DNA from 3 places in the Kitasatospora sp. NPDC008115 genome. Region 3 is predicted to be linked to each of the others. Evidence: predicted binding sites of a transcription regulator. Region 3 holds the regulator's gene; each other region holds the start of a gene.
What was found. Region 3 encodes HrcA, which represses chaperone genes, less so after heat shock. Its sites were predicted from a motif close to TTNGCACTCNGNNNNNCNGAGTGCNAA; they were not measured.
Positions count from the first base shown of each region.

Region 1: ACFZBX_RS00785 (FmdB family zinc ribbon protein) is a predicted target of HrcA. The motif match lies at 1,881-1,907, and genes of this name have one in related genera.
Region 2: groL (chaperonin GroEL) is a predicted target of HrcA. The motif match lies at 4,288-4,314, and genes of this name have one in related genera.

Region 1 is NZ_JBIBHU010000001.1:183,529-190,740, reverse strand. Features, by position in the region: gene ACFZBX_RS00800 (sigma-70 family RNA polymerase sigma factor) at 1-194, shown strand, start outside; gene ACFZBX_RS00795 (hypothetical protein) at 339-560, shown strand; gene mscL (large conductance mechanosensitive channel protein MscL) at 581-1,000, opposite strand; gene ACFZBX_RS00785 (FmdB family zinc ribbon protein) at 1,567-1,869, opposite strand; gene ACFZBX_RS00780 (MFS transporter) at 1,998-3,365, opposite strand; gene ACFZBX_RS00775 (potassium/proton antiporter) at 3,656-5,146, opposite strand; gene ACFZBX_RS00770 (penicillin acylase family protein) at 5,435-7,212, shown strand, end outside.
Region 2 is NZ_JBIBHU010000030.1:19,085-26,296, reverse strand. Features, by position in the region: gene ACFZBX_RS30420 (trehalose-6-phosphate synthase) at 1-381, opposite strand, end outside; gene ACFZBX_RS30415 (glucosyl-3-phosphoglycerate synthase) at 420-1,427, opposite strand; SAM riboswitch class I at 1,589-1,719, shown strand; gene thrC (threonine synthase) at 1,735-3,015, shown strand; gene ACFZBX_RS30405 (ubiquitin-like small modifier protein 1) at 3,093-3,368, shown strand; gene ACFZBX_RS30400 (cold-shock protein) at 3,955-4,158, shown strand; gene groL (chaperonin GroEL) at 4,472-6,094, shown strand; gene ACFZBX_RS30390 (hypothetical protein) at 6,193-6,552, shown strand; gene ACFZBX_RS30385 (ABC transporter ATP-binding protein) at 6,698-7,212, shown strand, end outside.
Region 3 is NZ_JBIBHU010000020.1:17,007-24,218, forward strand. Features, by position in the region: gene ACFZBX_RS24035 (DUF3097 domain-containing protein) at 1-349, opposite strand, end outside; gene ACFZBX_RS24040 (DUF2785 domain-containing protein) at 370-1,071, opposite strand; gene ACFZBX_RS24045 (hypothetical protein) at 1,186-1,773, opposite strand; gene htpX (zinc metalloprotease HtpX) at 1,836-2,756, opposite strand; gene hrcA (heat-inducible transcriptional repressor HrcA) at 3,032-4,066, shown strand; gene dnaJ (molecular chaperone DnaJ) at 4,140-5,285, shown strand; gene ACFZBX_RS24065 (16S rRNA (uracil(1498)-N(3))-methyltransferase) at 5,367-6,116, shown strand; gene ACFZBX_RS24070 (S41 family peptidase) at 6,205-7,212, shown strand, end outside.

The DNA of each region.
Region 1 (7,212 bases), on a different contig from region 3:
TGATCGGGCGGCTGGACGACCGCACGGCCTCGATCATCCGGTCGCGCTACGGCATGGAGGACGGCCGCGAGCGCACCCTGACCGAGGTGGGCAAGCAGCACGGCCTGACCCGTGAGCGGATCCGCCAGATCGAGAAGCACGCGCTGGCCGAGCTGAAGAAGATCGCCGACCACGCGGGCTTCGAGGCCGCGTGACGCGGAACCGGGGATGACGATGGCCGGCGGGTCCGGTGCGGAGCGCTCCGCACCGGACCCGCCGTCGTGCCGGGCGGCCTTCTAGGCTGGTGGCAGCAGGCGGGAAACGACGGCGGGGGAAGGTCGAGAGCGGTGGAGGCGAAGATGGCTGAGGAGAAGTCGGCCGAGGAGAAGTCGGTGGATGGGACGGCGGCGGACAGGGCGAAGAGGGCGGCGAAGGCCCGGCTGGTCTTCGGCGACCCGCTGGAGCGGCAGTCCCGGGACGACACCGACGCCGGCTGGGGCGAGCGCCCCGGGACGGGGGCGAGCGGCGGCCGGGGGCTGGACTGGTACCTGAGCCAGCGCCCGCCGCACCACGGGGACTGACGGCCGGGCCCGGCCGGGCCTCAGCCGGCCCGGGTGACCAGGGCGTCGCGGATCTCGGTGAGCAGCAGCACCTCCTTGGCCTCGGCCTCCGCCTGGACCTCGGCCAGCGTCTTGCGCCGGGCGGTGAACCTGGTCATCGGCAGGATCAGGCAGAAGTAGACGACGGCCGCGGTGATCAGGAACTGGAGGGCCGCGCTCAGCACGTTGCCCCAGAGGATGAGGATGCCGGTCGTGACCTCGCCGGTGGCGGACACCTCGCAGGGACCCTTGAGGCAGGAGCTGTAGGACGCGAGGTCCTTGGCTCCGAACGCGCCGACGATCGGGTTGATCACGCCCTTGACGAAGGCGTTGACGATGTTGGTGAAGGCCGCGCCGATGACCACGGCGACCGCCAGCTCGACGACGTTTCCGCGCAGCAGGAATTCCTTGAAGCCTTTCATGCCGCGTGAACGACGGAGTCGTTCGCCGGTCACGGGTGATTTTCTCCCCCTTCCGACGGACAACCCGTTCGGCCCACCGGCGGCGCCGCCCCAGGCACGGGCGGGCCGGTCCAGGAAGGGCCGAGGGTGAGTACGGCCGCCGCCGCCAGCAGCAGCACGGCGGGGACCGGGGCGCGGTAGCGCAGCACCCGCCGGAGGCGGCAGCGCGGACCCGCCCGGCCGCCGATCGGCGGGAACGGCGGCACCGGCTGCCGGGGCGGGACGCTCGGCGCGGGCAGCGGCGGGATCGGCAGCGGCAGCGGACGGGGGGACAGGGCGGGCGAACCGGTGCGCACGGGCACCTCCAGGGGATCGGCTTCGGGTTCCGGTGACCGACACTCTGGGCCGCCCGCGCTCCCGCCGGAAGCCGCTTTTCCCGGCCTGTGGAAAACCCGGGCCTGTGGACGAGGACCATCACCCGGACGGGTGAGCCGAGGGCCCCGGAGACGACGAAAGGCCCGCCGCACCCGCTCGGAAGCGGGAACGACGGGCCTTTCGGAAAGCCGGTGCCGGTGTCCGGCCGAAGCTCAGCCGGCCGCCGGGGCGGGGCTCGCGGCGGGGGTCGAGGAGCCCGACGAGGACGACGACGAGGAGCCGGACGCCGACGACGAGGAGGTCGAGGACGAGCCCCCGCCCACCGAGCTGCTGGAGGAGGAGCGGCTGTCGGTCCGGTAGAAGCCGGAGCCCTTGAAGACCACGCCCACCGCCGAGAAGATCTTGCGGAGCCGTCCCTGGCAGTCGGGGCACGTGGTCAGCGGCTCGTCGGTGAACTTCTGCACCGCCTCCAGGCCGTTGCCGCACTCGGTGCACTGGTACTGGTACGTGGGCACTTGTCTTCCTCCTGGCACTCTCGCCTGATGAGTGCTAACGATGGTCAATGATGCGGCATTCCGGTGGATCAGTCCAGCGACTCGAATGTGAGATGAGTCCGGCGTGGTGTCCGATCCGGCCACCGCGCTCAGCCCTCGGCCGCGCCCACCAGCCGGCCCGGCGCACCCCGCTCGGCGCAGCCCGCGGCCGGCGTCGGGCGCGCGCCCCCGGGGACCAGCAGCCCGCGCAGCGCGACCAGTGCGACCAGGCCCAGCCCGGCCCCGGCCACCGGCACCAGGAACCCGACCGACGGCCCGTGCGCGTCGACCAGCCGCCCGGCCGCCGTCGCGCCGGTCGCCAGGCCCAGGCCGATGGCGCCGGTCAGCCAGGTGAAGGCCTCGGTCTTGGCGCCGTCCTCGACCAGCGTCTCGACCAGGGTGTAGCCACTGATCAGGGTCGGCGCGATGGCCAGGCCGCAGACCAGTCCGGCGACCGAGAGCGCGACCAGGTTCGGCATCGCCCACAGGGTCGAGCAGCCCAGCACCAGCAGGCCGTAGCTGATGATCATCCGCTGCTGGACGGGGCGCCGCCAGGCGACCATGCCGTACAGCACGCCGGCGACCATCGAGCCGCCCGCGAAGACGCCGTACACGGTGCCGGCCGCGCCGTGCCGCCCGACCGAGTCGGCGAAGGCGTTCACCGAGACCTGGAGGCCGCCGAAGACGGCGCCCACGCCGAGGAAGGTGCCGGCCAGCAGCCGGACGCCGGGCGAGGCGAGCGCGGAGGCCTGCCGGACGCCGGGCGCGCGCACCACCCGGGCGGGCGCGGTGCGCCGCTGGGCGGCGAAGGCCAGGCCGCCGACCAGGGTCAGCGCGGCCTCGGCGGCCAGCCCGGCCGAGGGGCTGACCGAGGTGGCGACGGCGGCGGCCAGGATCGGGCCGATCACGAAGGTGAACTCGTCCGTCACGGACTCGAAGGCGAAGGCGGTGCTCATCCTGGCGGCGGAGCCGGCGGACGCGCCCTCGGCGGAGAAGGTGGCGATCCAGCGGGCCCGGACCATGGCGCCGATCTGCGGGACGCTCGCCCCGGCGGGGGCGGCGGCCAGGAAGAGGCTCCAGGCCGGCGCGTGCCCGAGCGCGAGCGCGATCAGCGCGCCGACCGAGACCGCGTGCACCACCACGGTGGGGACGAGCACCGGGGCCTGGCCGTACCGGTCGGCGAGCCGCCCGGTCTGCGGGCCGATCAGCGCCTGGGCGACGGCGGCCACCGCCGCGACGGTGCTGGCGGTGCCGTAGGAGCCGTGGGTGTCCTTGACGAGCAGCAGGATGCCCATCCCGAGCATCGCGTAGGGCAGTCGCGCGACGAACGCGGGGGCCAGGAACGTCCAGGCGCCGGGCGTGCGCAGCAGCGTCCCGTAACCGACGCGGACGGGTGCGGCGGCGGGCGCGGCGCCCTCCCCGGGCGCGGTGGTGCTGCGGGCGTCCTGGACGCCGTCGACCGTTCGGCGGGCCGTCACGGTCGGTCCTTCCTGCTGCCTGGTAGCGCGGCAGGGCATGGGGTGGCCCCGACGGCGCCGAGAGTCGTCCTCTCGCGCGTCGACCGGGGTAGATACCGGGCCGGTCCGGCGGTGAGCCGGGGCCGGACCGCGGCCGCCGAGCGGTCGCGCCAACTCTGCATCAGGCAGATGCTGGGGTTGGTGTGTCAGCGATGAAAGCATTTACGCGCGTAGAAGACGCGCTCACCCCGACCTTACAGGACCGGTCCAAACGTGTCCCGTGACGCCGGGGTGAACATCGGGTGCGGCCCTCAGCCGTCGCGCCCGTTCAGCCAGTCGGCCAGCTTGCCGCCCTTGTCGACGGCCCGCAGCCGCCGCTCGGCCGCCTCGCCGACCTCGTCCGTGGTCACCACCAGCAGCTCGTCCCCGCCGCGCAGCACGGTGGTCTTGTCCGGCACGAAGCTGCTCCCCTCGCGCACCACCAGGGTCACCGCCGCGCCGGTCGGCAGCCGCAGCTCGCCGACCTCGACGCCGGACATCCTCGAATCCGGCGCCAGCGCGACCGACAGCAGGTGCCCGTGCAGCTTCTCCAGCGGCGCGGACTCGATGTCGAGGTCCTGGCCCATCGAGCCCTCGCCGATCCGCAGCGCCTTGGCGACCCAGGGCAGGGTCGGGCCCTGGAGCAGGGTGAAGACCACGACCAGGATGAAGACGATGTTGAAGACCTCCTGCGCCAGCGGCGCGCCGGAGACCAGCGGGATGGTGGCCAGCACGATGGGCACCGCCCCGCGCAGTCCGGCCCAGCTGAGCAGCGCCTGCTCGCGGGCCGGCAGCTTGAACGGCGTGAGGGTCAGCACCACCGAGAGCGGCCGGGCGAGGAAGACCAGCACCGCGCCGATCACCAGGGCGGGCACCACGGCCGAGCCCATCGACTCGGGGGTGCAGAGCAGGCCGAGCAGCACGAACATGCCGATCTGCCCGATCCAGGCCAGGCCGTCGGCGAAGCCGCGTACGGCGGGACCGTGCGGCAGCTTGGCGTTGCCGAGGACCACCGCGCTGACGTAGACGGCGAGGAAGCCGGAGCCGTGCAGCAGCGCGCCGCCGGCGTAGGCGAGCACGGTGAGCGCCATCACGGCGATCGGGTAGAGGCCGGAGGACGGCAGCGCGACGTGCTTGACGCCGTACGCGCCCAGCTTTCCGACCACGAGGCCGATGGCCAGGCCGACCGCCAGTTCGGCGACGATTGTGCCGAGCAGGACGTACCAGGAGTCGTGCGCGCCGACGGTCGCGAAGGCGACGACCAGGATGACCACGGGCGCGTCGTTGAAGCCGGACTCGGCCTCCAGCAGGCCGGTCAGCCGGCGCGGCAGCGGCACCGTCCGCAGGACCGAGAAGACGGCCGCGGCGTCGGTGGAGGAGACGATCGCGCCGAGCAGCAGCGAGGTCCGCCAGTCCAGGCCGACGAGCCAGTGCGCGCCGGCCGCGGTGACGGCGACGCTGATCCCGACGCCGACGGTGGCCAGCACCGTGGCGGCCGGCATCACCGGTCTCGCCTCGCGCCAGTTGGTCTTGAGGCCGCCCTCGGCCAGGATCACCACCAGCGCCGCGTAACCCAGCACCTGGGTGAGCTCGGCGTTGTTGAACGAGATGCCCAGGCCGTTCTGGCCGAGCGCCACGCCGATGCCGAGATAGATCAGCAGACTTGGCAGGCCCGATTTCGTGGACACCCGCACGGCGACCACCGCGACCAGCAGGATCACGGAGAACTCGAGGAGCAGCTGGTTCAGGTGGTCGACATTCACGCAGGGGCACCTCGGGCGTGGCAGGGGGCGGACGGGGTACCGACAGGGGCGGCGCGGGGAAGCACCGATTACTCCCCTTGCGGATCGTTACTCAGTCTAACATTTTGCCATATCTTTAAGTTTGCTTCTCACCGGCTCCGTCACCTCCCGTTTCCGGCCTCCTCCGATCCCACCGTGAGCGTCCCCCGTGCACGGCCGCCAGCCGGGGCGGCCTAATGTGGTGCTCTGTCACGGCTACGTGCTCTTGACATGTCCGCCCGCCCCCCAGTGAGGACCGCAAGGACCCAGATGCCCCGCTCCAAGAAGTTCCGGCGCGCCCGTCTGATCGTGATCGTGCTGGTCGTGCTGCTGGTGGCCGGCGCCGGCTACGGCGGTTACCGGGGGGTGGCCGCGGTCCGTGCGTCCTTCCCGGAGGTCGACGGCACCGTCAAGCTGGCGGGCCTGAGCGCGCCGGTCGACGTCAAGCGCGACGCCAACGGCATCCCGCAGCTCTACGCCGACACCTCCGAGGACCTCTTCCGCGCCCAGGGCTACGTCCAGGCACAGGACCGCTTCTGGGAGATGGACGTCCGCCGGCACATCACCGCGGGTCGGCTCTCCGAGATGTTCGGCGACAGCCAGGTCGAGACCGACGCCATGATCCGCACCATGGGCTGGCGCCAGGTCGCGCAGAAGGAGTTCGACACCGTCCTGAGCGCCGACACCAAGAAGAACCTCCAGGCGTACGCGGACGGCGTCAACGCCTGGCTGGCCGAGCACCCGGGCGGCTCCTCCGCCTCGCTGGAGTACGGCCTGCTCGGTGTCGTCAACGGTGACTACGAGCCCGAGCAGTGGACCCCGGTCGACTCGGTGTCCTGGCTCAAGGCGATGGCCTGGGACCTCTCCGGGAACCTCCAGGAGGAGATCGACCGCTCGCTGCTCGCCCAGGACTTCAGCCCGGAGAAGATCGACGAGCTGTACCCGGACTACCCGTTCGCCCGCAACGGCACGATCGTGAAGACCGGCACCGTCAACGGCACCGCCTACAAGCCGGCCGACGGCTCCACCCCGGCGGGCGGCGGCACCGGCACGACCGGCACCGGTACCGGCACCGCCCAGGGCGCTGCCGCCACCAAGGCGGTGCTCAAGGACGTCACCGACCGGATCGACGCGCTGCCCGAGATGCTCGGCCGCAACGGCCAGGGCATCGGCTCCAACTCCTGGGTGGTCGCCGGCAGCCACACCACCACCGGCAAGCCGCTGCTGGCCAACGACCCGCACCTCGGCCCCGGCCTGCCCTCGGTCTGGTACCAGATGGGCCTGCACTGCCGCACCGTCTCGCCGACCTGCCAGTACGACGTCTCCGGCTTCACCTTCGCCGGCATGCCCGGGGTGGTCATCGGCCACAACAAGGACATCGCCTGGGGCCTCACCAACCTCGGCGCCGATGTCACCGACCTCTTCCTTGAGAAGGTGACCGGCCCGGAGACCTACCTGGTGGACGGCAAGGAGGAGCGGTTCGAGCTCCGCAAGGAGACCATCAAGGTCGCCGGCGGCGAGGACCGCACCATCACCGTGCGCACCACGGCGACCGGCGCCCCGCTGATCTCCGACCCCAGCACCGAGCAGCAGAACGTCGGAAAGTACGCGCCCAACGGCACCTCCGCCCCGGACCGCGGCACCGGCGGCTACGGCGTCGCCCTGCAGTGGGCCGCGCTGATCCCGGGCAAGACCATGGACGCGGTCTTCGCGCTCGACCGCGCCAAGGGCTGGGAGGACTTCCGGAAGGCCGCCGCGGACTTCGCCGTCCCGGCCCAGAACCTCATCTACGCCGACGCCAAGAACATCGGCTACCAGGCCCCCGGCTACATCCCGGTGCGCGGCGAGGGCAAGGGCCGCTACCCGGCGCCGGGCTGGGACTCCGCCTACCAGTGGAAGAAGGACCCGGTCCCGTTCAGCGCCCTGCCGTGGAGCCTCAACCCCGCCAGCGGCTACATCGTCACCGCCAACCAGGCCGTGGTCGACCCCTCGTACAAGTACGCGCTGACCAGCGACTGGGAGTACGGCACCCGGGCCAAGGAGATCAC
Region 2 (7,212 bases), on a different contig from region 3:
GGCGGTCGGGGTGTTCCAGAGCAGGTGGTGGACGAACCAGAGGGTCGAGTTGGCGATGCCGTTGTAGGCGCGGGCGAAGGTCTGCGGGTCTATGTCCAGCATCCGCACGGCCTGCCCGCCGACGTCGTGGCCGGCCCGGTCGAGGCGGCCGTCCGGGGCCTGGCGGGCGGCCCGGCGGTCGGCGTCGGAGAGGGCGGCGCAGACCCAGACGGCGTCCGGGTCGTCGATGGCGGAGAGCCCGGAGACCAGGCCTCCGCCGCCTCTGCGGAGGGTCAGCGTGCCGTCGTCCGCGGTGCCGAAGGACACCGGCCCCCGGTTGGACGCCACCAGAACGGGGGCGGCGCCGGTCGGATTCGAACGCTCGGTCGTGTCAGGGCCCATGGTTGGTTGGTTGCCGGGGGTCCGGGGCGGCAAACGTGTCACCGCCGGGTGGCGTATTCGGGGACGGTGTGCATCGGGGGGCGTTCGGTGGCGGTGACGGGGTGGGTGTGGGCGGTGAAGGCGCGGGTGCCCGGGTCGCGGGTGAACTGGGTGAGCCGGGGGTGGACCAGGTCGGCGGAGGCCTTGAGCCGGTGGGTGCGGTCGAGCCGTTCCAGCGCGGTGCGGTAGATGGTGGCGGCCATCCGGCCGAGTGCCTGGCCGTCCTGGTGGCGGTGGTGGCGCACGCCGACGTCCACCTGGGCGAGCGCGTCCAGGCCGGCCGTCTCCAGGGCGTCGACCAGCAGGCCGAGTTCGACGCCGTAGCCGGTGGGGAAGGGCAGCCGTTCGAGCAGCGAGCGGCGGGCCGCGTACTCACCGCCGAGCGGCTGGACGAAACCGGCGAGTTCCGGCCAGTGCAGGTTGAGCAGCGGGCGGGCGACCAGTTCGGTGACCCGGCCGCCGCCGGCCGGCACGACCGCGCCGTCGGTCTCCAGCGGCCGGTCGTACATCGCCTTGACCAACTGGATGTCCGGCTCGGTGAGCAGCGGGCCGATGATCCCGGAGACCAGGGCGGGGTCGAACTCGCGCAGGTCGGCGTCGACGAAGCAGACGATCTCGCCGCGGGTGACCAGCAGCGAGCGCCAGAGCACCTCGCCCTTGCCGGGGGCGGCGGGCAGCCGGGGCAGGATCGCGTCGCGGTGGACCACGGTGGCGCCCGCCTCGGCGGCGACCGCGGCGGTGGCGTCGGCGGAGCCGGAGTCGACCACCACCAGCTCGTCGACCAGCGGCAGCCGCTCCATCAGCTCGCGGCGGATGACCCGGACGATCTCGCCGACGGTGGCCTCCTCGTCCAGCGCGGGCAGCACGACGCTGACCGTGCCGGCCGGGCCGAGCGCCCGCTTGGCCGCCGGCAGGGTGTGCACCGGGCGGTCGGCCGCGCTCCACGAGCGACGGCGCAGCCAGGACGCCGTCTCGGGGAGGAGCTCGGGGGTCGGTTCGGCGGGCAAGGTGCTCTCCTCGGCGGGGTCGGGTACGGGGTCCGGTGGGACGGGGCATCTCGCGTGGCGGACGGTGCCGTTCGGGGTTGACGCCTTCGGATACAGTCTTCGTACAGCGGTCGGACCTTCGCACGCCGGGGTCACCGCTGAGCAGGACCACAACTTCACAGAGCTCATCCAGAGGGACTGAGGGAACGGCCCGTTGACGTCCCGGCAACCTTCTCGCGCGGTCGGCATATGCCCCGGCGGGACAGGTGCCAATTCCGGCCCGGGCGCGACCGCGTCACGGGGAAGATGAGGAGAGAGGCCTCCGCTCATGGCTATCGACACCGCCGCACCCGTCACCGTCGACCTCGGTCCCGCCGCCCGGCTGTCCTGTCGGGAATGCGGCACCAGGTTCCCGCTCGGCCCCAGCTTCGCCTGCCTGGAGTGCTTCGGCCCGCTGGAGATCGCGTACGAGTTCGGCAGCGAGGGCGCCGAGGAGCTGCGCAAGCGGATCGAGGCCGGTCCCGCCTCCATCTGGCGCTACGCGCCGCTGCTGCCGGTGCCCGCCGACGTCGCGTCCAAGCCGAACCTCAACCCGGGGTGGACCCCGCTGGTGAAGGCCGACAACCTGGGCCGTGAGCTGGGCTTCACCGCGCAGTTGCACGTCAAGGACGACTCCGGCAACCCGACCCACTCCTTCAAGGACCGCGTGGTGGCCTGCGCCATCGAGGCGGCCCGCGCGTTCGGCTACACCACGCTGTCCTGCTCCTCGACCGGCAACCTGGCCGGCGCGGTGGGCGCGGCGGCGGCCCGGGCGGGCTTCCGGTCCTGCGTGTTCATCCCGCACGACCTGGAGCAGGGCAAGGTCGTGATGGCCGGGGTGTACGGCGGCGAGCTGGTCGGCATCCAGGGCAACTACGACGACGTGAACCGGTTCTGCTCGGAGCTGATCGGCGATCCCGCCGGCGAGGGCTGGGGCTTCGTCAACGTCAATCTGCGGCCGTACTACGGCGAGGGCTCCAAGACGCTCGCCTACGAGATCTGCGAGCAGCTGGGCTGGCGGCTGCCGGAGCAGATCGTGATCCCGATCGCCTCGGGCTCGCAGCTCACCAAGATCGACAAGGGTCTGCAGGAGCTGATCAAGCTCGGCCTGGTCGAGGACCGGCCGTACCGGATCTTCGGCGCCCAGGCGGCGGGCTGCTCGCCGGTCTCGGCCGCGTTCAAGGCCGGCCACGACGTGATCCGGCCGGTCAAGCCGGACACCATCGCCAAGTCGCTGGCGATCGGCAACCCGGCCGACGGCCCCTACGTGCTGGACATCGCCCGGCGCACCGGCGGCGCGGTGGAGGACGTGACGGACGAGGAGGTCGTGGCCGCGATCCGGCTGCTGGCCCGCACCGAGGGCATCTTCGCGGAGACCGCGGGCGGCGTGACGGTCGGCGTGCTCAAGAAGCTGGTCGAGACCGGTCAGCTGGACCCGTCGAAGGAGACCGTCGCGATCAACACCGGTGACGGTCTGAAGACCCTCGACGCGGTCTCGGACGCCGGGATGACCGCCGTGATCCGGCCGACCCTGGAGTCCTTCCGGGACGCCGGCCTGGCCACCGCCTGACCCCGGGCCCCCGCCCCCCGCAGGCTCCACCCGCCCGTCCCCGCCCCGCCCCGCGCGCCCCGAACGAGGAGACCCCCATGAGCGCCAACGTCCGCATCCCGACCATCCTGCGCACCTACACCGGTGGCGCCAGCGAGGTGCCCGCCGAGGGCGCCACGCTCGGCGAGGTCATCGCCGACCTGGAGAAGAACCACGCCGGGATCGCCGCGCGCATCCTGGACGACACCGGCAAGCTGCGCCGCTTCGTCAACGTCTACGTGAACGACGACGACGTGCGCTTCGCCGAGGGCCTGGCGACGGAGATCAAGGACGGCGCGAACATCTCGATCATCCCGGCGGTCGCCGGCGGCTGAGCCCCGCGGCGCCCGTTCCCGCCGGGGCGGGCGCGCCGGCACCGGCCGTCCGCGGCACGGAATTCCGTGCCGCGGACGGCCGCGCGTATTTTGGCGGGAATATTTTCCGTCCCACTCGGAGTAAAGTGTCGCTCGACCGGGAACGGGGGCCGCCCTTCCTCCCCGGGCGGGAACGAATCCACCGCACCGCCACCACCGCCGCCGTCCGCCCCCCGGGGCCCGGCCCGGGCGCGGGGCCCGGGGAAACATGTCAGGCCGATGTCAGAATTCTGGCCGGGATTTTGGGTAATACGTCCGCTATGTCCGGTGGGAAATGCGGCTTTCCTGTCGATTATGCCCGTCCTGTCCCTTGGAGTGCCGGGCGAATTCCCGAACATTGACCCTGTTGCAGAGGGCGTCGATCCGGATACATTCAGCCGCGGTCGACGCAATCGCCCGTTCACCGGATGCCGTTCGGTGGCCTCGGGAGGATTGCGGCGTGCACGGCCGCGCCCAGGGGGGGTTCCCCGGGCCGGCCTCCAACCAGACCCGCGCCCGCAGACCTGCGGGGGCGTGAAGGGCCAGCACAGCACTAGGGGAGTTCGGAATGGCTCAGGGCACCGTCAAGTGGTTCAACGCGGAGAAGGGCTACGGCTTCATCGCGGTCGACGGTGGTGCGGACGTCTTCGTCCACTACAGCGCGATCCAGATGGACGGCTACCGCACCCTTGAGGAGGGCCAGCGGGTCGAGTTCGAGATCTCTCAGGGGCAGAAGGGCCCGCAGGCGGACATGGTCCGCGCGGCGGTCTGACCTTTCCGACACCCAGGAGTTCGGCTCGGCCCATCGGCTGGTGCGCCTCTTGCTTCACGGCGGGCCCGTGCGACCCCAGGTCGCACGGGCCCGTTGTCGTGCGCCGCGGCTCGCGGGCCGCCGATTGGGCTTGCACTCGACCACCCAGAGTGCTAATCATTGGCGTTAGCACTCACAGCTTGAGAGTGATAAGCGGACCGGGTCGGTGAGGCCCCAGGGAGCGGTAGGGGAATGGACCCCCGCACACCAGGGCCGTCCGTCGCGGGCACCCCTTGGTCCGAGCAGTCGACCGTGTCCCGGAGGACCACTTCAGATGGCCAAGATCATCGCCTTTGATGAGGAAGCTCGCCGCGGCCTTGAGCGTGGCATGAACCAGCTCGCCGACGCGGTGAAGGTCACGCTCGGCCCCAAGGGTCGCAACGTCGTGCTGGAGAAGAAGTGGGGCGCCCCCACGATCACCAACGACGGTGTCTCCATCGCCAAGGAGATCGAGCTCGAGGACCCGTACGAGAAGATCGGCGCGGAGCTCGTCAAGGAGGTCGCCAAGAAGACCGACGACGTCGCGGGTGACGGCACCACCACCGCCACCGTGCTGGCCCAGGCGCTCGTCCGCGAGGGTCTGCGCAACGTCGCCGCCGGCGCCAACCCGATGGCCCTGAAGCGCGGCATCGAGAAGGCCGTCGCCGCCGTCTCCGACCAGCTGCTGGCCCAGGCCAAGGACGTGGAGACCAAGGAGCAGATCGCCTCCACCGCCTCCATCTCGGCCGCCGACACCCAGATCGGCGAGCTGATCGCCGAGGCCATGGACAAGGTCGGCAAGGAAGGCGTCATCACCGTCGAGGAGAGCAACACCTTCGGTCTGGAGCTTGAGCTCACCGAGGGCATGCGCTTCGACAAGGGCTACATCTCGGCCTACTTCGCCACCGACCTGGAGCGTATGGAGACCTCGTTCGAGGACCCCTACATCCTGATCGCCAACTCCAAGATCGGCTCGGTCAAGGACCTGCTGCCGCTGCTGGAGAAGGTCATGCAGAGCGGCAAGCCGCTCGTCATCATCGCCGAGGACGTCGAGGGCGAGGCCCTGTCGACCCTGGTCGTGAACAAGATCCGCGGCACCTTCAAGTCCGTCGCCGTCAAGGCCCCGGGCTTCGGCGACCGCCGCAAGGCCATGCTCCAGGACATCGCCATCCTCACCGGTGGCACCGTGATCTCCGAGGAGGTCGGCCTGAAGCTGGAGAACGCCGGCATCGACCTGCTGGGCACCGCCCGCAAGGTGGTCATCACCAAGGACGAGACCACCATCGTCGACGGTGGCGGCGACAGCGAGCAGGTCGCGGGCCGCGTGAACCAGATCCGCGCCGAGATCGAGAACAGCGACTCGGACTACGACCGCGAGAAGCTCCAGGAGCGCCTCGCCAAGCTGGCCGGCGGCGTGGCCGTCATCAAGGCCGGCGCGGCCACCGAGGTGGAGCTCAAGGAGCGCAAGCACCGCATCGAGGACGCCGTCCGCAACGCCAAGGCCGCCGTCGAGGAGGGCATCGTCGCCGGTGGTGGCGTCGCCCTGCTGCAGGCCGGTGTCGCGTTCGACAAGCTGGAGCTGGACGGCGACGAGGCCACCGGTGCCAACATCGTCAAGGTCGCGCTGGAGGCCCCGATCAAGCAGATCGCGACCAACGCCGGCCTGGAGGGTGGCGTCGTGGTGGAGAAGGTGCGCAACCTTCCCGCCGGTCACGGCCTGAACGCCGCCACCAACGAGTACGTCGACCTGGTCGCCGAGGGCATCATCGACCCGGCCAAGGTCACCCGCTCCGCGCTGCAGAACGCCGCCTCCATCGCGGCGCTGTTCCTCACCACCGAGGCCGTCATCGCCGACAAGCCGGAGAAGGCCGCCGCGGCCGCCGGTGGCGGCATGCCGGGCGGTGACATGGACTTCTGATCCGCTCGTCGGATCGGCTTGTTCCTCGCTCGCACGGGCGGTTCCCTCCGGGGAGCCGCCCGTGCGGCGTTCCCGGACGTTCTTGGGAGACTGGACGGATGGCTACGACAGACGACATCGAGACGGCGCTGCACACCGCGCGGGCGCTGATCCTGGCCGACCTGACCGCGCGGGACGCCGCCGACGCCGCCGTGGTGTCCCTGGTGGAGAAGGCCGTGGCGCACCGCCGCTGGTGGCTGGAGCAGTGGCCGGACGGCACCGAGTACGTGCTGGGCCTGGTCGCCCAGGACGTCCAGGACGGGCTGCTGGAGAGCCACGGCCGCTGGCCGCTGTGCGCGGACTGCGCCGCGGACGGGGACCCGCACGCGCTGGGCGTGGAGCCGGAGCTGGGACCGGACCCGCACTGGGTGTGCGGCAAGCGCGGCGCCGTGGTGGCGCCGGTGGGCAAGCTGTCGTAGACCTCCTCCGGCCGGATCGCACCGCCGTCGCACCTCCGGGTGCGGCGGCGGTTTTTTCGTCCCGGGTGGAACCGGTGGGCGGCATATGTAGTCTATCGGCTTATACAGTCCATCTGAGCCTTCAAGGCGAGCGAGGGGGAGACCCATGTCCCAGCCAGATCCGAACCGGCCCGTCCTGGAGCTGCGGGCGGTCACCCGGGTGCACGGCGCGGGCGCGGCCGCGGTGCAGGCGCTGCGCGGCATCGACCTGGCCGTCCGCCCGGGCGAGTTCGTCGCCGTCATGGGGCCTTCCGGCTCCGGCAAGTCCACCCTGCTGACGCTGGCGGGCGGCCTGGACCGGCCCAGCCGCGGCCAGGTGCTGGTCGAGGGCGTGGAACTCGGCGCGCTGAGCCGGACCGGGCTGGCCGCCGTCCGGCGCCGCTCGATCGGCTACGTCTTCCAGGACTACAACCTCGTCCCGGCGCTGACCGCCGCCGAGAACATCGCGCTGCCCCGGGAGCTGGACGGCGTCTCCGGGCGGGCCGCCCGCCGCGAGGCCCGGAACGCGCTGGGCGAGCTGGGCATCGCCGAGCTGGCCGACCGCTTCCCCGAGCAGCTGTCCGGCGGCCAGCAGCAGCGCGTCGCTATCGCCCGCGCCCTGGTCGGCGAGCGGCGGCTGGT
Region 3 (7,212 bases):
TCCGCGACTCACGGGCCACCCGGGCGCGGGCGCCGGGGACGGCGACCGAGCCGGAGGCGGTGCGTCCCGGGGTGCGGGCGGGCGCGGGGCCGGCGGGCCGGACCAGGGTGACCGTCCGGCCCTCCAGCAGGAAGCCGCGCGGCACCATCGGGAAGACCCGGTGCCTGCCGAACCGGTCCTCCAGGGTGACGGTGAGGCCCTCGGCGGTCTTCTCGCAGCGCACCACCGCCCCGCAGAAGCCGGTCGCCGCCTCCTCGACCACCAGGTCCCGCTCGGCGGGCACCTCCGGCGCGGGGGCCTGCTTCTTCCACGGCGGGGTCAGGTCGGGTCCGTACTGGCGGCTGCGCATTCCACGCAGTCTACGAGGCGTCAGCCGAGGTAGTACGAGGTGTTGATCGCCAGGACCTCGGCGAGTCGCCCGCGCAGGGCGTCGGTGTGGCGCAGCGCCACCGGCTCGGCGCCCGGGACCGGGCGCACCCCGCGGTCGGCGAGCAGGTACACCACCCGCAGGGTGCGCAGGGTGTTGGAGACGGTCGCGGGGACGACGCCGGGCTTGCGGCGGCCGGTGGCGGCGATCGGGTCGAGCCAGGCCAGCGCCTGCCGCTCGGTCAGCTCCGGGCGGGTGAGGACCTGGCCGATGGCGCGGCCGAGGCGGTCGTCCTCCATGGCGTCCAGGACGTGGTCGGTGGGGGCGAGCAGCCGGGCCGGGGCCAGGTCCAGCAGGGGCGCCGGGTCGGCGACCAGCGGGCTGCGGCCGAGGGCGCCCAGCAGGTCGGCGCCGTGCGCGACGGCGTGCAGCCAGCCGAGCCCGGGGTCCCAGCCGCGCAGGTCGGTCTCGGCGGGGTACCAGTGGGCGAAGGCGTCCAGCCAGGCGGGGCGGTACGCGCCGGCGTCGACGAGTTCGGCCAGGACCAGCGGGGCGAAGGTGCGGGCCTGGATCTCGGGGTCGGACAGCCGCTCGGCCATCTCGTCGCCGAGGGCCAGGCGCTGTTCGGGGGTGAGCCGGGGCACCCAGCGGCACAGCTGCTCGTAGGCGTGGGTGTCGCGGGTCTCGGGGTCGGGGGAGCGCATCGCGGCGCTGACGGCGGCGAGCAGTTCGGGGGGGGGGGTTCGGCGGTCTCGATCCCGGTCCAGTTGATCATGGCCGGACCCTAGGCGGCCCGGGCGGCCGGGGCCACCGGATTTTCACAGCCCCGGCGCGCCCCAGACCGGGAACCAGCGGGTGAGGTCCTTCTCCAGCCGCAGGTCGTTGCCGAGCATCGCGTTGACCTGGAGCTCCAGCGGGCTGTCGCGCTTCTCCCCGCCGCCCGGCAGCGGCGCGAACGGGTAGAAGGTGCCGCGCTTGTACAGGTAGACCAGGGCCAGCGGGCGGCGCCCCTCGGCGTCCCGGAAGCCGACCAGCGAGCAGAGCAGCTGCGGCCCGAAGCCGTTCGCCTCCAGCTCGCTGTTGACCGCGTGCAGGTCGTTGACGAGGTCCGGCAGCTCCCCGGGGGCGTGCCGGGCGAGCAGCCAGGAGTAGCCGTAGGAGTCCGTGGACGCCTCGACGGGGACGCCGCCGCGCCCGGTGTCGGCGTCCAGCAGCGCCCGGACCTGCCGCTCGACCTCGTCGAAGGCCCCGCCCTCGACCGGGGCGAAGCAGACCGAGCCGAGCCCGGTGGGCCGCAGGCCCGCGCCGGCCTCCAGGGTCAGCGCGGCGGACGGCACCCCGAACAACTGGTCGAGGTCGGGTCTGACGGGCTTGCTGCGGCCGAACAGCGCGTCCAGGATTCCCACGGCGGTCCTTCCGGTGGCGACGGGTGACGGTGCGGGTGGCAGGTGGCAGGTGGCAGGGGGCGTCAGCGGCCGAGCCGGGCGGAGATCTTCGCGAGCTGCGCCAGCCGCTGCTCCAGGCTCGGGTGGGTGGAGAACAGCTGGGCCGCGGCCTCGCGGGCGCTCAGCGCGGGGGCGAAGTAGAAGGCGTTGTAGGCCTGCGCCCGGCGCAGGTCCTTGGTCGGGATGGCGGCGATCTGGCCGGTCACCTTGGTGAGGGCGGAGGCGAGCGCGCTGGGCCGGCCGGTGAGCTGGGCGGCGGCCCGGTCGGCGGCCAGCTCCCGGTAGCGGGAGAGCAGCCGGGTCAGCAGGAAGCTGATCGCGTAGACGGCGATCGACACCAGCGGGATCACCAGCGCGGCGATCGCGGCGTTGGAGTCGTTGCTGTTGCGCCCGCCGCCCATGAAGCCGCCGTACATGGCGATCCGGGTCATCGCGCCGGCCAGCACGCCGAGGAAGCCGGCCACCGTCATCACGGCGACGTCCCGGTGGGCGACGTGCGACAGCTCGTGCGCGAGCACGCCCTCCAGCTCCTCCGGCTCCAGCCGGCGCAGCAGCCCGGTGGTGACGCAGACCACCGCGTTCCGGGGGTTGCGGCCGGTGGCGAAGGCGTTCGGCATGTCGTTGTCGGCGACGGCGACCCGGGGTTTGGGCATGTCGGCGAGCGCGCAGAGCCGGTCGACGGCGCCGTGCAGCTGCGGGTACTGCTCCGGGGTGACCCGGTGGGCGCCCATGGCCCGCTCGGTGATCCTGTCGCTGAACCAGAACTGGGCGACGAACAGGCCGCCGGAGATCAGGACGATGATCGGCCAGGCGCCGCGCAGCAGGGCGATCAGCAGCCCGGTGAAGCCGACGTACAGCAGTCCGATCAGGAACATCGTCCCCACCATCCGGCCGGTCAGGCCGCGGTCGGGGGCGAAGCGGGTGTGCTGGCCCGGGGTCGACATCGCTGTTCCTCCGTTCGCCGTCCGCTTCCGATGCTGCCACCCGGGCGGGCCCGCGGCATCACCCGCGTGCCGCGAACTGCGGGCAGGATCACCCCGGCCGGGCCGTTCCTGCCGTCGGACCCGGGCCTTACACTGGCAGGTACGGTTCTGGCACTCGGGTGTTCAGAGTGCCAAGACCGGGGCCCTGCGGGGCCGGCCCGGACAGCTCGAATGCGGACACATGCCACAACGGCGTGTCACAACGGACAACGCGTGAAGACGGAGGTGCGTGCCCCATGGCCGGTGAGGTCCGTCAGCTCGACGACCGCAAGCTCGCGGTGCTTCGCGCGATCGTCCAGGACTACGTGGGGACGGAGGAGCCGGTCGGCTCCAAGGCCCTGGTCGACCGCCACAACCTCGGGGTCTCCCCGGCCACCGTCCGCAACGACATGGCGGCGCTGGAGGAGGACGGCTACATCCACCAGCCGCACACCAGCGCCGGGCGCATCCCCACCGACAAGGGCTACCGGCTGTTCGTCGACAAGCTGGCCGAGGTCAAGCCGATGAGCGCGCCCGAGCGGCGGGCGATCCGGCACTTCCTGGACGGCGCGGTGGACCTCGACGACGTGGTCGCCCGTACGGTGCGGCTGCTGGCCCAGCTGACCCGCCAGGTCGCGGTGGTGCAGTACCCCTCGCTGAGCCGCTCCACGGTGCGGCACATCGAGCTGGTCGCGCTGGCCCCGGCGAAGGTGATGCTGGTCCTGATCACCAACACCGGCCGGGTCGAGCAGCGGCTGGTGGACTGCCCGGGCACCGTCGGCGAAACCCTGCTGGCGGACCTGCGGGCCCGGGTCAACGTGCGGGCCGCGGGCCAGCGGCTCCCGGACGTCCCGGGGCTGCTGGAGGAACTGCCCGCGCTGTTCGAGGCAGCCGACCGGCCGACCGTCTCGACGGTGCTGGCGACGCTCTTCGAGACGCTCGCCGAGCAGAGCGAGGAGCGGATCATGCTGGCCGGCACGGCCAACCTGACCCGCTTCGGCCACGACTTCCCGCTGACCATCCAGCCGGTGCTGGAGGCACTGGAGGAGCAGGTCGTCCTGCTCCGCCTCCTGGGTGAGACCGCGGACGCCGGGATGACGGTCCGGATCGGGCGGGAGAACGCCTACGAGGGCCTGAATTCCACGTCGGTCGTCTCGGTCGGTTACGGTTCGGGCGACGAAAGCGTGGCCAAACTGGGTGTGATCGGTCCGACCCGGATGGACTATCCGGGCACAATGGGGGCGGTGCGAGCGGTGGCACGGTACGTGGGCCAGATCCTGGCCGAGTCGTAGGAACGAGCACCGTCGGACCTGACGGTGCCCGAAGTCGCAAGCACACTTACAGGCGGAACAAGCGGAGCATTTGGTGGCCACGGACTACTACGCGGTACTCGGCGTCCGACGGGATGCGGGGCAGGACGAGATCAAGAAGGCGTTCCGGCGCCTGGCACGCGAACTGCACCCGGACGTCAACCCGGACCCGAAGACGCAGGAGCGGTTCAAGGAGATCAACGCCGCCTACGAGGTGCTCTCCGACCCGCAGAAGCGCCAGGTCTACGACCTCGGCGGCGACCCGCTCTCGCCGAACGGCGGGGGCGGCGGGGCGGGCGGCTTCGGCGCGGGCGCGGCCGGCTTCGGCTTCTCCGACATCATGGACGCCTTCTTCGGCGCCGCCTCCGGCCAGCGCGGCCCGCGCTCGCGGACCCGGCGCGGCCAGGACGCCATGATCCGCCTGGAGATCACCCTGGAGGAGGCCGCGTTCGGCACCACCAAGGAGCTCCAGGTCGACACGGCCGTCACCTGTACCACCTGCAGCGGAGAGGGCGCCGCGCCCGGCACCTCCGCGCAGACCTGTGACATGTGCCGCGGCAAGGGCGAGGTCTCCCAGGTCACCCGGTCCTTCCTGGGCCAGGTCATGACCTCCCGCCCCTGCCCGCAGTGCCAGGGCTTCGGCACCGTCGTGCCGACCCCGTGCCCGGAGTGCGCTGGCGACGGCCGGGTCCGCGCCCGCCGCACCCTGACCGTCAAGATCCCCGCCGGCGTCGACAACGGCACCCGGATCCAGCTGGCCGGCGAGGGCGAGGTCGGCCCCGGCGGCGGCCCGGCCGGCGACCTGTACGTCGAGATCGCCGAGACCACCCACGCGGTGTTCCAGCGGCGCGGCGACGACCTGCACTGCACCGTCACCATCCCGATGACGGCGGCCTCGCTGGGCACCCAGGTGCCGCTGCAGACCCTGGACGGGGTGGAGGAGGTCGACATCCGGCCCGGCACCCAGTCCGGCCAGTCCATCCCGCTGCACGGCCGGGGCATCACCCACCTGCGCGGCGGCGGCCGGGGCGACCTGATAGTGCATGTCGAGGTGCAGACGCCCACCAAGCTCGACGCCGAGCAGGAGGACCTGCTGCGCCGCCTGGCGGTGCTGCGCGGCGAGGAGCGGCCCTCCGGCCAGTTCGCGCCCGGGCAGCAGGGGCTGTTCTCCCGGCTGAAGGACGCCTTCAACGGCCGGTAGCCGTCCCGCGCGGGGGTGCCGAGGCTTCCTCGGCACCCCTTTCGCGTTCCCGTTCCCCTTCCCACCCCGGAGGTTCCCCGCATGACCGCGCCCGTGTTCGTCGCCGACACCGAGCGGATCGCCGCCGCCGCGCCCGGCGCCCTGGTGCTGCTGGACGGGCCGGAGGGCCGGCACGCGGCCGCCGTGAAGCGGCTGGAGCCGGGCGAGGCGGTCACCCTGACGGACGGCCTCGGCCTCGGCGTGGACGGCACCGTCGCGCGGGTCCTCGGCAAGGACGCGATCGAGGTGACGGTGGCGGCCGTGCGCGAGGAGCCGCAGCCGCGGCCGCGGATCGTCGTCGTCCAGGCGCTGCCCAAGGGCGACCGGGGCGAGCTGGCCGTGGAGACCATGACCGAGGTCGGCGTGGACGTGGTGATCCCCTGGGCGGCCTCGCGCTGCATCACCCAGTGGAAGGGCGAGCGCGGCGGCAAGGCGCTCGCCAAGTGGCGGGCCACCGCGCGGGAGGCCGGCAAGCAGTCCCGCCGGCTGCGCTTCCCCGTGGTCCGCGACGTGATGACCACCCGGCAGCTGGCCCCGGTGCTGATCGGCGCCGCGTTCGCGGCCGTGCTGCACGAGGAGGGCGCCGAGCCGCTGGCCGGCGCCGCGCTGCCGGACACCGGGGACCTGGTGCTGGTGGTCGGCCCGGAGGGCGGGGTCTCCCCGGAGGAGCTGGCCGCCTTCGCCGCGGACGGGGCCAAGCCGTACCGGCTCGGCCCCTCGGTTCTGCGCACCTCCACCGCCGGGGTGGCGGCCGGCGCGCTGCTGCTGGGCCGCACCGGCCGCTGGTCGTAGCACCGGTTCCCCGGCGGCGTCCCCCGCAGGGGGGCCGTGGTCGGGAAAGTCCCGGCGCGCGGGGCGGCCCGTGCCTAGGGTGACGGGTGTGAGCGAACCCGAGAGCACTCCCGTGGGCGCCTATCTGCGCCACCCGCACCTGCACGGTGACCTGATCACCTTCGTGGCCGAGAACGACGTGTGGCTCGCCCCGCTGGACGGCGGCCGGGCCTGGCGGCTGACGGCCGATCACGTCCCGGTCCGCCGCCCCCGGTTCTCCCCGGACGGCCGGTACGTCGCGTTCACCTCGACCCGGGACGGCGCCCCCGAGGTGCACCTCGCGCCGGTGGACGGCGGCCCGTCCCGACGGCTCACCTACTGGGGCGACGCCCAGACCCAGCTGCGCGGCTGGACGGCGGACGGCCGCCCGATCGCCACCACCGCCGCCGGGCAGGCCTCGCTGCGCCGCACCTGGGCGCACGCCGTGCCGCTGGACGGCGGCGAGCCGGTGCGGCTGCCGTACGGGCCGGTCGGCGGGCTGGCCTTCGAGCCGGGCGGCGACCGGGCGCTGCTGGTCTCCGCGTTCGGCGTGGAACCGGCCTGGTGGAAGCGGTACCGGGGCGGGCGGGCCGGAAGGCTGTGGATCGGCGCCGAGCGCTTCGAGCGCGTCCACGAGGAGCTGGTCGGCAACATCGAGTCGCCGCTGTGGGTGGGGGAGCGCATCGCCTTCCTCTCCGACCACGAGGGCGTCGGCGCGCTGTACTCCAGCCTCCCGGACGGCTCCGACCTGCGCCGCCACGGCACCTCCCCGGAGGGCTTCTACGCCCGCGACGCCGCCACCGACGGCACCCGGGTGGTCTGGCACGGCGCCGGGGAGGTGTGGCTGCTGGAGGACCTGGCCGGCGCCGAGCCGCGCCGCCTGGAGGTCGGTCCGGCCGGCCCGCGGGCCGGCCGCCGCCCCCGCCCGGTCTCCGCCGCCTACTGGCTGGAGGGCGTCGCCCCGGACCGCACCGGCCGCGCCGGCGCGGTGGTGGTGCGCGGCACCGTGCACTGGCTGACCCACCGCGAGGGACCGGCCAGGGTGCTGGACGAGACGCCGGGCGTACGCGGTCGGCTG